DNA from 3 places in the Streptomyces sp. NPDC006235 genome. Region 2 is predicted to be linked to each of the others. Evidence: riboswitches for the same ligand, from Rfam matches in the RefSeq annotation. Region 2 holds a riboswitch; each other region holds the start of a gene.

Region 1 (3,266 bases), on a different contig from region 2:
GCGGCGATGTGCCGCACCTTCCCGGCCGTCACGAGTTCGTCGAGCGCGCCGATGATCTCCTCCACCGGCACGTCGGGCTTGTCGTAGTGCGTGTAGTACAGGTCGATGTAGTCGGTGCCGAGGCGCCGCAGGGAGGCGTCGGCGGCGGCCTTGATGTTGGCGGCGGACAGGCCCTGGAACTCGGGGTGCTGGCTGACCTTCGTGGCGACGACGACGTCCGCGCGGTTGCCGCGCGACGCCAGCCACTTACCGAGGACGGTCTCGGACTCGCCGCCCTGGTTGCCGTCCACCCACGCCGAGTAGACGTCGGCGGAGTCGATGAAGTTGCCGCCGGCGGCGGTGTACGCGTCGAGGACGGCGAACGACTGGGCCTCGTCCGCGGTCCAGCCGAAGACGTTGCCGCCGAGGGCGAGCGGGAAGACCTCGAGGTCGGAGGAGCCGAGCTTGCGAAGAGACGTCATGCTCCGCGTCAACGGCCGTGCGGGAGAGGCTCATTCCACAGCGGACGCAAAACTCCCGTAAACGGCCCCGCACGAAACTTCCGCACGAGACCCCGCACGAAACCTCCGCACGAGACCCCGCGCGAAACCTTCCGCACGAGACCGCAAACGCCGCCGTCGCTCAGACGTTCAGGCCCTTGCCCCGCAGCCACGCAAGCGGGTCGATGCCGTTGCTGGACCCACCGGTGTGGACCTCGAGGTGCAGATGCGCCCCGGTGACGTTGCCCGTCGCGCCCACGCGGCCGATGACGTCGCCCGTGCTGACCTTCTGGCCGACGCTGACGCCGATGGACGACTGGTGCGCGTACCAGATCTCCGTGCCGTCATCGAGGGTCAGGACCGTCTTGTAGCCGTACGAGCCGTTCCAGCCCGCCTCGGTGATGGTGCCGCTGTGCACCGCCTTGATCGGCGTGCCCGTGGGCGCGGCGAAGTCGAGGCCGGTGTGGTAGCCGGAGGACCAGTAGGCGCCGGCCTGACCGAAGGTCGAGGTGATGGTGTACGCGGAGGTCGGCAGCGTGTACTGCTTGGCGAGGGCGGCGAGCCGCTCGGCCTCGGCCTTCTTCCGGGCCTCCTCCTCCGCCTTCTCCTTGGCTTCGGCGGCCTTGGCCTTGGCTTCCTTCTCGGCCTTGGCGGCGGCCTCCGCGGCCGCCTTGCGGGCGGCTTCGGCGGCGTCCTGCGCGGCCTTGGTCTCGATCTGCTCCTGCTGGTGCTCGACCTGCGCCATGATCCGGGCGCGCAGTGCCTCACCGGCGCCGGAGGTGCCCTGCTCGGTGTCGGCGGACGCCGTGGCGAGGTCGCTGAGCGGAGTGGCGGAGCCTTCGGGGGTGTCGTCGTCCGAGATGAGGGAACCCACCGAGGGAAGGTCCGGGACGGAGATCGACACCGGCGGCTTGCCGGTCTGGGCGCTGGCCATGCCGCCCGCACCCACGGCGGCTATGACGCCGACGCCGAGGACGGTGGAGCTGCGCGCGAGGCCTCCGCCGCGCTGCTTGGTGACGCGATGCCGGCCACGGATGGGGCGGATGGACTCCGCGGTGGGGTTCCATTCCTGGAACGGGCCCTCGTCGGTGTGGTGACCGCCGTAGCCGAAGGTTTCGGTGTCGCGCTGGTTCGGCGCGGACGGGGCCGCGGGGGCAGGCCGGTTTGACGCCACGTGGGCGTACTCCTTTCCTTCCTTCTCGCCTACCGGGTTAGCTGACGGGTTCGGAGCAGGAAGGTCTCCTACGCGCGTATACCGGCCGTGCTTCCACGGCGGCATCCGCTCGATTCACCCCAAGTGGTGGTTCCCCGGTTCCCTTTCAGGATTCGGCGCGTGCGCACGGAGCCGCCTTCTGTGACGGCTGGGACGACCGCGCTGCGTTATCGAACGTTAATAGACGCGCGGTGGGTATTCCAGCGATTCCGCTTGATCATTAACCTTTTTCACGCGGACCAACCTGCCACGACCAGTCCAAAACGGGCGAGTTGACCGCCACGCAAGTGACTCACGTGTTTTGACGGTGTGTCAGTTGTGATGCGGAGCGGCGTGCTTCATTCACCGACAGTAATGTCGGCGGTAAAGGGAGAACCCAGGAAAAACCGAGGGCCGGAACCCTTTCGGATTCCGGCCCTCGGCCTTCAGTAGCGGGGACAGGATTTGAACCTGCGACCTCTGGGTTATGAGCCCAGCGAGCTACCGAGCTGCTCCACCCCGCGTCGTTGTGACTCCAGTGTACGCCATCCGCGGGACCACTCGCGCACACCCGGTGCTCAGCGGCCCGGGTCGCCCGCGGGGGTGAGGGTCTCCCAGGCGGTGAACAGGTCGTCGGTGCCGGCGGGCCGGGTGCGCACGGCCAGTGCGTGCGCGGCCGGGACCGACCGGCCGAGGCGGCCCTCCAGGCGATGGAGGACGGCCTCCAGGTGCGGTCCGAGTCTCCCCTTGATCCGGCCGCCGCACAGCACCCGGGCACGGACTCGCCCCGTTGGCGACGGGCGTGCAGGGCGAGCGCGGCCGTCAGCCGGTCCTCGGCCTCGCCGTAGAGGTCGACGCCCTGGTGCCGGGCCGTCTCGGCGATGTGTGCGGTGGCGGCGAGCGCGACACCGACGTGCCGGAAGCTGCGGCAGGTCTCCTGGGCGACACCGTCCCGGTACGTGGCCTGCCCGGACCAGTACGCCGTCGTCCGCCGCGGCGTGGCGAGGCCGGAGCCGGGCACGGTGAGCGGAGCGGGGCCGTCCTTCTCCAGGTAGAAGTAGGCGGGCACGCGTTCCCGGAAGCGCTCCAGGGCGTGACCGAAGGCCCGGTGGTCGTCGAGGAAGACGGCGATGGCGATGACCGCGTCGGTCGCCACCAGGTCCCAGCTCCCGGTGAAATCCGGGTCGGTGACGGCGACTTCGGGGAGACGGGCCGTGCGCAGCATGCGCTCGAAGCGCCGCACGCGCTCGGCGGGCCAGCCGGCACCCGGGGTGTGCCGCACGATCTCCGCGGCCCTGGCCCAGACCGACCCCGCCCGTGACGGTGAAGAGGGCCTGGGTGTAGGCGGCCAGTGCGTCCGCGCGTTCCCCGGCGCAGCCCCGGCCCTCCAGGTCACCGGCCGGGCAGACGACGGTCCCGTACGGCTCGGCCCGGTACCGGTACGAGCCGTACCTGCTGTCCCGCATGTCGAGGTACGCCTTCAGCCAAGGCTGCTTCCCGGCGGTGACGTGCTCGCGTACGGCGTCCAACCGGGCCTTGGCGACGAGGACGCCGGGGTGGGTGAAGGGGGCGTCGGCGGGCAGGGCCGGGCCGTG
Region 2 (3,266 bases):
CGGCGAGCAGGACGGCGCAGCCGGCCAGTGTGACCACGAGCAGCACGACGGTCACATCGCGCAGGACACCGCGGTCGTCGACGTTCCACAGGTACAGGCGCGCGCTGTCGGAGCTGATCAGCCGCGCCCCGGCCAGCGCCGAGAGGGCGAGCGCCCCGCCCGCGAGCCAGTGGTCACCGCGCCCCTCGGCCACCTGCCGCACATCGAAACGGGCCAGGGCGAGGACGTACAGCACGAGCCCCAGCCAGAACAGCACCAGCGCCGCGTGCGCGAGCCAGGCCGCCGACTCGGCCGCGGCGAGCGTGGCACCGAGCACGGCGAGCCCCTGCGTGGCCATGCAGCGCGCGAACACCGTCCCGGGCCTGCGCCGCTGCCCGTCCTGCGCCGGGAGGACCAGCGGCACCGGCCAGAGCAGCACGGCCAGTACCAGCAGGACCGCGGCCAGGGACTGCGCGTCGGCCGCCGAGAAGCCGGTGCCCAGGACGGCCGTCGCCGCCACGGTGGTGAGGGCGGCCGTCGCCACGGTGTCCACCAGGCCCGGAACCCCCGCGTACGCCCGCCATCTCGTGCCCGCCAGCAGCAGCCGCAGCGTGAAGTCGGCGGCCAGCAGCAGCCAGGCAGCACAGGCCAGACCGAGGGCGATACGGGAGAGGCCGTCGTACCCCGCCAGGTCCAGACCGACCGACAGGGTGCCCGTCGCCAGCACGGCGGCGGCGGCGGACGGCGCGCGCTGTGCCCACCAGGCGGTGGAGGGGGAGGGGCCGGCCATGGGCCCGATGCTAGGAGGCGCCGCGCGCGTTGCGGGCGGGGCACGCGCGCGGGCGCCTCAAAAACGCGAGAGCACCCTCACGCGCGCGTGCCCGCCATGACGTACGGCCCTCAGGCCGGCCGCACCACGCTGTGGATCGCCGACTCGCCGTCGTAATAGATCGACTCCTCGCGCACGTAGGTGCCGGGCTTCGGGGCGTGGATCATCATGCCGTTGCCGATGTAGATGCCGACGTGGGTGACGTCGTCGTAGAAGAAGACCAGGTCACCGGGCTGGGCGTCGGCCAGCGGGACCGTGGTGCCGGCGTTGACCTGGTCGTAGGTCGTGCGCGGCAGGGTGACGCCCGCGGCCTTCCAGGCGGCCTGGGTGAGCCCGGAGCAGTCGTAGGAGCCGGGTCCGACGGCACCCCAGACGTACGGCTTGCCGATCTGGGCGCGGGCGAAGGCGAGCGCCTTCTCGGCCTTGGTGGCGTACGAGGAGTCGGCCGGGGCGGTCGAGGTGGACGAGCCGGAGCCCGTGGACGAGGACGAGCCCGTGGACGAGGAGCCGCTGTCCTGCTGCTGGGCGGCCTGCTCCTGCGCCTGCTGCTGCGCGGCCTGCTGCCGGGCCAGCTCGGCGGCCTTGCGGGCGGCCTCCTGCTGCTTCTCCCGCTCGATCGCCGCGAGCCGTGCCTTCTCCTCGGCGGTCAGCTTCGAGAGCAGGTCGCGCGCGTCGGCGAGCTTCCGCTGGACGGTGGCCTTGGCCGTCTTCAGGTCGCCCTGGGCCTCGGTGAGCGTCTCGAGGCTCTCGGTGGCCTCCTGGCGCTTCTTCATCGTCTCGGACTGCTGGGTGACGTAGTCGTCGACCGCGACCTTCTGACGGCCGGTCATCCGGTCCATCAGCTGGGTCTGGTCGAAGTAGTCCTGCGGGGTGTCCGCGAGCAGGAACGTCGCCGTGTCCGGGGCGGAGGCGCCGGTGCGGTACTGGGCGGCGGCGAAGGAACCGAGTTCCTCCCGTGCCTCGTTGAGCTTCTGGGTGCGCTTGGCGACGTCGTCGAGGAGGGTGTCGACGCGCTTGCGCTGCTTGGTGGTCTTCTCCTTGGCCGAGTTGTACTTGTCGGTCGCCGACTCGGCCTGGCGGTACAGGTCGTCGACCTTCTTCTCGACTTCCTCGAGACTCGGCTTGTCGTCGGCCTCGGGGGCGGCGTTGGCCGACTGGGACAGCAGGGCGACGGACGTGAGGGCCGCCGTTGCCAGGGCGGGGGTCCGTATGCCTGCGACGCGCGTACCAGCGGGACGCGACTTGCGGTGCGACGCCAAGGGAGGCGACTCCTTCCATGCTCCGCCTACCGGGTTAGCTGTCGGGTTCGGGCGGGTACATCGGAAGGGTTGCCCTACGGCCGTCTCCGCGAAGGGAGTCCGGCCGATTCACCCCAGAGTTCTCGGTTGGGTCCCCGGCTCCGGCTGCCGCTGCGGCACACCGGACTCGGCGGAGGCCGCGCGGCCCGGCGACGTTCGCCGGTGGGGGTCGTGCGGCCTGCCCGCACGGTAGCCAACTCGTGTGGCCCTTGTGAAGGTTGATGGGTGATATGCCCGATACATTTTCGTGACCTTATCCCGGAGCGTTGCCGAGAGTGACCGGTCAAGAGGGTTTGGTCATGAGTCGTCCATGATTGTGACGCCGTAGCAGCCCGTGATCACACAGGGATGCAGGGTGACGAGGGGCTCCTTTCGGTGATGTTCTCAGGGCGGCGGCGGGCTGTCAGTGGGGCGCCCTAGACTCGGAGAGCGATGAGCAGCCTCTTTGACGACAGCTTCCTGGCGGACCTCCAGGCCCAGCGGGGCCCCGCGGACGAGCCCCCGCCGCCACCCGAGGACGAACACGTACCGGAGCCGGTTCCGGACGATCTGTTCGGCGGGAAGTTCGACGTGCCCCCGGACCGGGACGCCTACTACCGCGACGGCGCCCCGCGCCCGCCGGTGGACACCGCCGCCCTCCTGGAGGGGCTGAACGACAACCAGCGCGCCGCCGTCGTCCACTCCGGCTCCCCACTGCTCATCGTGGCCGGTGCCGGTTCCGGCAAGACCCGCGTGCTCACGCACCGCATCGCCCACCTGCTCGCCGAGCGGGGCGTGCACCCGGGGCAGATCCTCGCGATCACCTTCACCAACAAGGCCGCAGGCGAGATGAAGGAGCGCGTCGAGCAGCTCGTCGGCCCGCGGGCGAACGCGATGTGGGTGATGACCTTCCACAGCGCGTGCGTGCGCATCCTGCGGCGCGAGAGCAAGAAGCTCGGTTTCACGTCGTCGTTCTCGATCTACGACGCCGCCGACTCCAAGCGCCTGATGGCCCTGGTCTGCCGCGACCTGGACCTCGACCCCAAGCGCTTCCCTCCGAAGTCCTTCAGTGCCAAGATCAGCAACCTGAAGAACGAGCTGATCGACGAGGAGGACTTCGCAGCCCAGGCCACGGACGGCTTCGAGAAGACCCTCGCCCAGGCCTACGCGATGTACCAGTC
Region 3 (3,266 bases), on a different contig from region 2:
CCCGCGCCTGCGGCTTCACCAGGCCGACGGCTTCGGTGAACTCCGGTTCCATGAAGGGGTTGCGCGGTGTCTCCGACGCCGCGCGCAGCGCGCGCCAGCGCTCCTTCTCCCCCTCGCCGAGCTCCCCGGGCACACCCACACGAACACGCCCACTGCTCAACCCGACCCCCCGATCAAGTCCCCCCTGGACACTTGGAAGGTACCGCCCGAGACGGCCCCGACGGTAGGTAGCGGACCATCTTGTTGCCAACTGGCGCAGAGGCCTTCAACCGGGCAATCGGCGTGCGCCGTGCGATGAAACGAAGGGGCGCGTTGTCCGTATTCTCTGATCATGGCCGCACCCCTCGCATATTCACTCATCGCCACCGACCTGGACGGGACGCTGCTGCGCGGCGACGACACCCTGTCCGACCGGTCCCTCGCCGCGCTCACGCGGGTGGTGGACGCCGGTGCCCGGCACCTCGTGGTGACGGGCCGGCCGGCGCCGAGAGTGCGGCCGCTCCTGGACGACCTGGGCTGTACGGGGCTCGCGGTGTGCGGACAGGGCGCGCAGGTGTACGACGCCGGCGCGGACCGGCTGCTGTGGTCGATCACCCTGGACCGGGAACTGGCGGAGACCGCCCTCGGCAAGATCGAGGCCGAGGTGGGGCAGGTGTACGCCGCGGTCGACCAGGACGGGGTCGACGGCCTCACGCTCATCGAGCCGGGCTACCTGATGCCGCACCCGACCCTTCCGGCGGTGCGGGTCGACCGGCGCGACGACCTGTGGGGCGAGCCCATCAGCAAGGTGCTGCTGCGCCATCCCCACCTGTCGGACGACGAGTTGGCGGCGACGGCCCGCTCGGTGGTCGGTTCACTGGCGACGGTGACGATGTCGGGACCCGGCACGGTCGAGCTCCAGCCGTGCGGCATCACCAAGGCCACCGGCCTGGCGCTGGCCGCCGAGCACCTGGGGCTGCGGCCGGCGGACACCCTCGCCTTCGGCGACATGCCCAACGACATCCCGATGTTCGACTGGGCCGCCCACGGCGTCGCCATGGCCAACGCCCACCCCGAGCTCAAGGCCGTGGCCGACGAGGTCACCCTGTCGAACGAGGACGACGGCATCGCCGTCGTCCTCGAACGACTGCTGGGCGGGACGGATCAGTACGGGCCGTTGACGTTGTCGATCGAGCCGTAGCGGTCGGCCGCGTAGTTGCAGGCCGCGGTGATGTTGGCGACCGGGTCGTACGGGTCCCACGACGTGCCGTCCACGTGGTAGGCCTGGAAGGTCGGGTCGATGGTCTGGAGCAGACCCTTGGACGGCGTGCCCTTGGCGGCGTTCGAGTCCCAGTTGTTGATCGCCTGGGGGTTGCCGGACGACTCGCGCATGACGTTGCGGTAGATGCCGTCGTACGAACCCGGGATCCCCTTCTGCGCCATGATGTCCAGCGCCTCGCGGATCCAGCCGTCCAGGTTGTTCGCGTAGGTCTTCGCGGAGGCCTGGGTGGCCTGGGCGACGCCACCGGCGGGCTTCGCGGCCGGCTTGGCGGGGGCGGAGGACTTGGTCGCCGTCTTCTTCCCGGCGTCCGCCTTGGCCGTCTTCACCGTGAGCTTCAGACCCGGGTGGATCAGCTGCGGGTTGTCGCCGACCGCGGCGCGGTTGTCCTTGTAGAGCTGCTTCCAGCCGCCCGACACGTCGTACTTGTCCGCGATGCGGGCGAGCGAGTCGCCCTTGGTGACGGTGTACGTGAGGGACTTGGCGGGCTGGGCCGCCTGTGGCACGGACTGCGAGACGGTGGGTGCGCTCTGGGCCGGCTGGGCGGCGCTGGCCTGCGTCGCGCCGATCAGCGGCAGGGCGAGGGCCGCTCCGCCGGTGCCGGCGGCCAAGACACGACGGGTGAACTGACTGGTTCTGGGGCGACGGTGCTTGCCTCGGGGCATGGCGATGTTCCTCTCCGGCGCCTGCGAGGTGAGCTGTCGGGTTCGGGCCGGGAGGTGCCCGGCCGCCTACGGCGCTGTGTGCCGTACGCGGCTTCACCCCGAGCCGTTCCGCTGCGCGGACCGGCGACTTACCTGGGTCCCCCGCTCCTGCCCTGCGTGAGTGAGTGGGTTCGTGTGGGGTGTCCGGGCGGTGGCAGGATTCGGCGATCCGCCGGACAGGCCCGGAACGTATGCGAGAGCACATGTCGGGAACAAGCACCGGAGTCACATATCGAGCGGTTGACCTTGGTCAGGGGTGTATGGGGCACTTGATCCTTTGCTGAAGCCAAGGCTCAACTTGCGTGCGGCGGAAGGAGGTACGGGCCGGTGCCGGAGGGGGATGTCACAGGGGATAACGTGATTCAACTCACTGATCACGAGTCCGTGGGGCGATTTGCGCTTAGGGGAATTCGCTTATCCAATGCCGCAAATCGTGCATAGCTCGCTATCGACTGGTAAGTCGATAAATGTCTGTTCTTATGAGCTGATCGAAAACATTGCGGTCGTGATCGGATACCACCCGGCCTGTAACCCTGGGCGCTGGCGGTGATCGAAACGTGACCGGATACGCTGACTCGAGTGATGGCAGCGACCTATCGACAAACCGCGTAATCACCGGCAGACACCAGCAGACACACCGGCAGACACCAGCAGACAGGAGACCCCTCGTGACCGACGTCGGGCCGTTCGGGCTGAGCGTGCGGGACCAGGCTCTGGAAGCCGATGTCCAGGCCGGGATGGCGGCTGTCGAGGAAGGCTTGCTCGAGGCCACCAAGAGTGAGGTGCCCTTCATCACGGAGGCCGCCCAGCACCTGGTCCGGGCCGGTGGCAAGCGGTTCCGCCCGCTGCTCGTGATGCTCGCCGCCCAGTTCGGCGACCGGTACGCGCCCGGGATCGTGCCGTCGGCCGTCGTCGTGGAGCTGACCCACCTCGCCACGCTCTACCACGACGACGTGATGGACGAGGCCACCGTGCGGCGCGGGGTGGCGAGCGCGAACGCCCGCTGGGGCAACTCCGTCGCGGTCCTCACCGGAGACTTCCTCTTCGCCCGCGCCTCGCACATCCTGGCCGACCTCGGCCCGGAGGCGGTGCGGGTGCAGGCCGAGGCGTTCGAGCGGCTGGTGACCGGGCAGATCCTGGAGACGGCCGGACCGCAGGACGGCCGCGACCCCGTCGAGCACTACCTGGACGTGCTGGGCGGCAAGACCGGCTCTCTGGTGGCGGTGTCGTGCAGGTTCGGCGCGATGATGTCCGGCGCCGACGACACGGTCGTGGACGTGCTGACCCAGTACGGCGAACGGCTC

The links. Region 2 has a riboswitch for cyclic di-AMP ahead of ABZ192_RS15830 (NlpC/P60 family protein). Riboswitches for the same ligand answer to the same signal wherever they lie in the genome.
Region 1: another riboswitch for cyclic di-AMP. It lies ahead of ABZ192_RS34890 (M23 family metallopeptidase); the one in region 2 lies ahead of ABZ192_RS15830 (NlpC/P60 family protein).
Region 3: another riboswitch for cyclic di-AMP. It lies ahead of ABZ192_RS16590 (transglycosylase SLT domain-containing protein); the one in region 2 lies ahead of ABZ192_RS15830 (NlpC/P60 family protein).

The regions. Positions count from the first base shown of each region.
Region 1 is NZ_JBEXSR010000043.1:720-3,985, forward strand. It holds gene ABZ192_RS34885 (aldo/keto reductase) at 1-461, opposite strand, end outside; gene ABZ192_RS34890 (M23 family metallopeptidase) at 622-1,653, opposite strand; cyclic di-AMP (ydaO/yuaA leader) riboswitch at 1,665-1,821, opposite strand; tRNA gene ABZ192_RS34895 (tRNA-Met) at 2,122-2,195, opposite strand; gene ABZ192_RS34900 (hypothetical protein) at 2,250-2,441, opposite strand; gene ABZ192_RS34905 (hypothetical protein) at 2,886-3,266, shown strand, end outside.
Region 2 is NZ_JBEXSR010000011.1:63,847-67,112, reverse strand. It holds gene ABZ192_RS15835 (hypothetical protein) at 1-769, opposite strand, end outside; gene ABZ192_RS15830 (NlpC/P60 family protein) at 880-2,067, opposite strand; cyclic di-AMP (ydaO/yuaA leader) riboswitch at 2,076-2,249, opposite strand; gene pcrA (DNA helicase PcrA) at 2,539-3,266, shown strand, end outside.
Region 3 is NZ_JBEXSR010000012.1:13,031-16,296, reverse strand. It holds gene ABZ192_RS16600 (GNAT family N-acetyltransferase) at 1-139, opposite strand, end outside; gene ABZ192_RS16595 (HAD family hydrolase) at 332-1,180, shown strand; gene ABZ192_RS16590 (transglycosylase SLT domain-containing protein) at 1,144-1,923, opposite strand; cyclic di-AMP (ydaO/yuaA leader) riboswitch at 1,927-2,100, opposite strand; gene ABZ192_RS16585 (polyprenyl synthetase family protein) at 2,631-3,266, shown strand, end outside.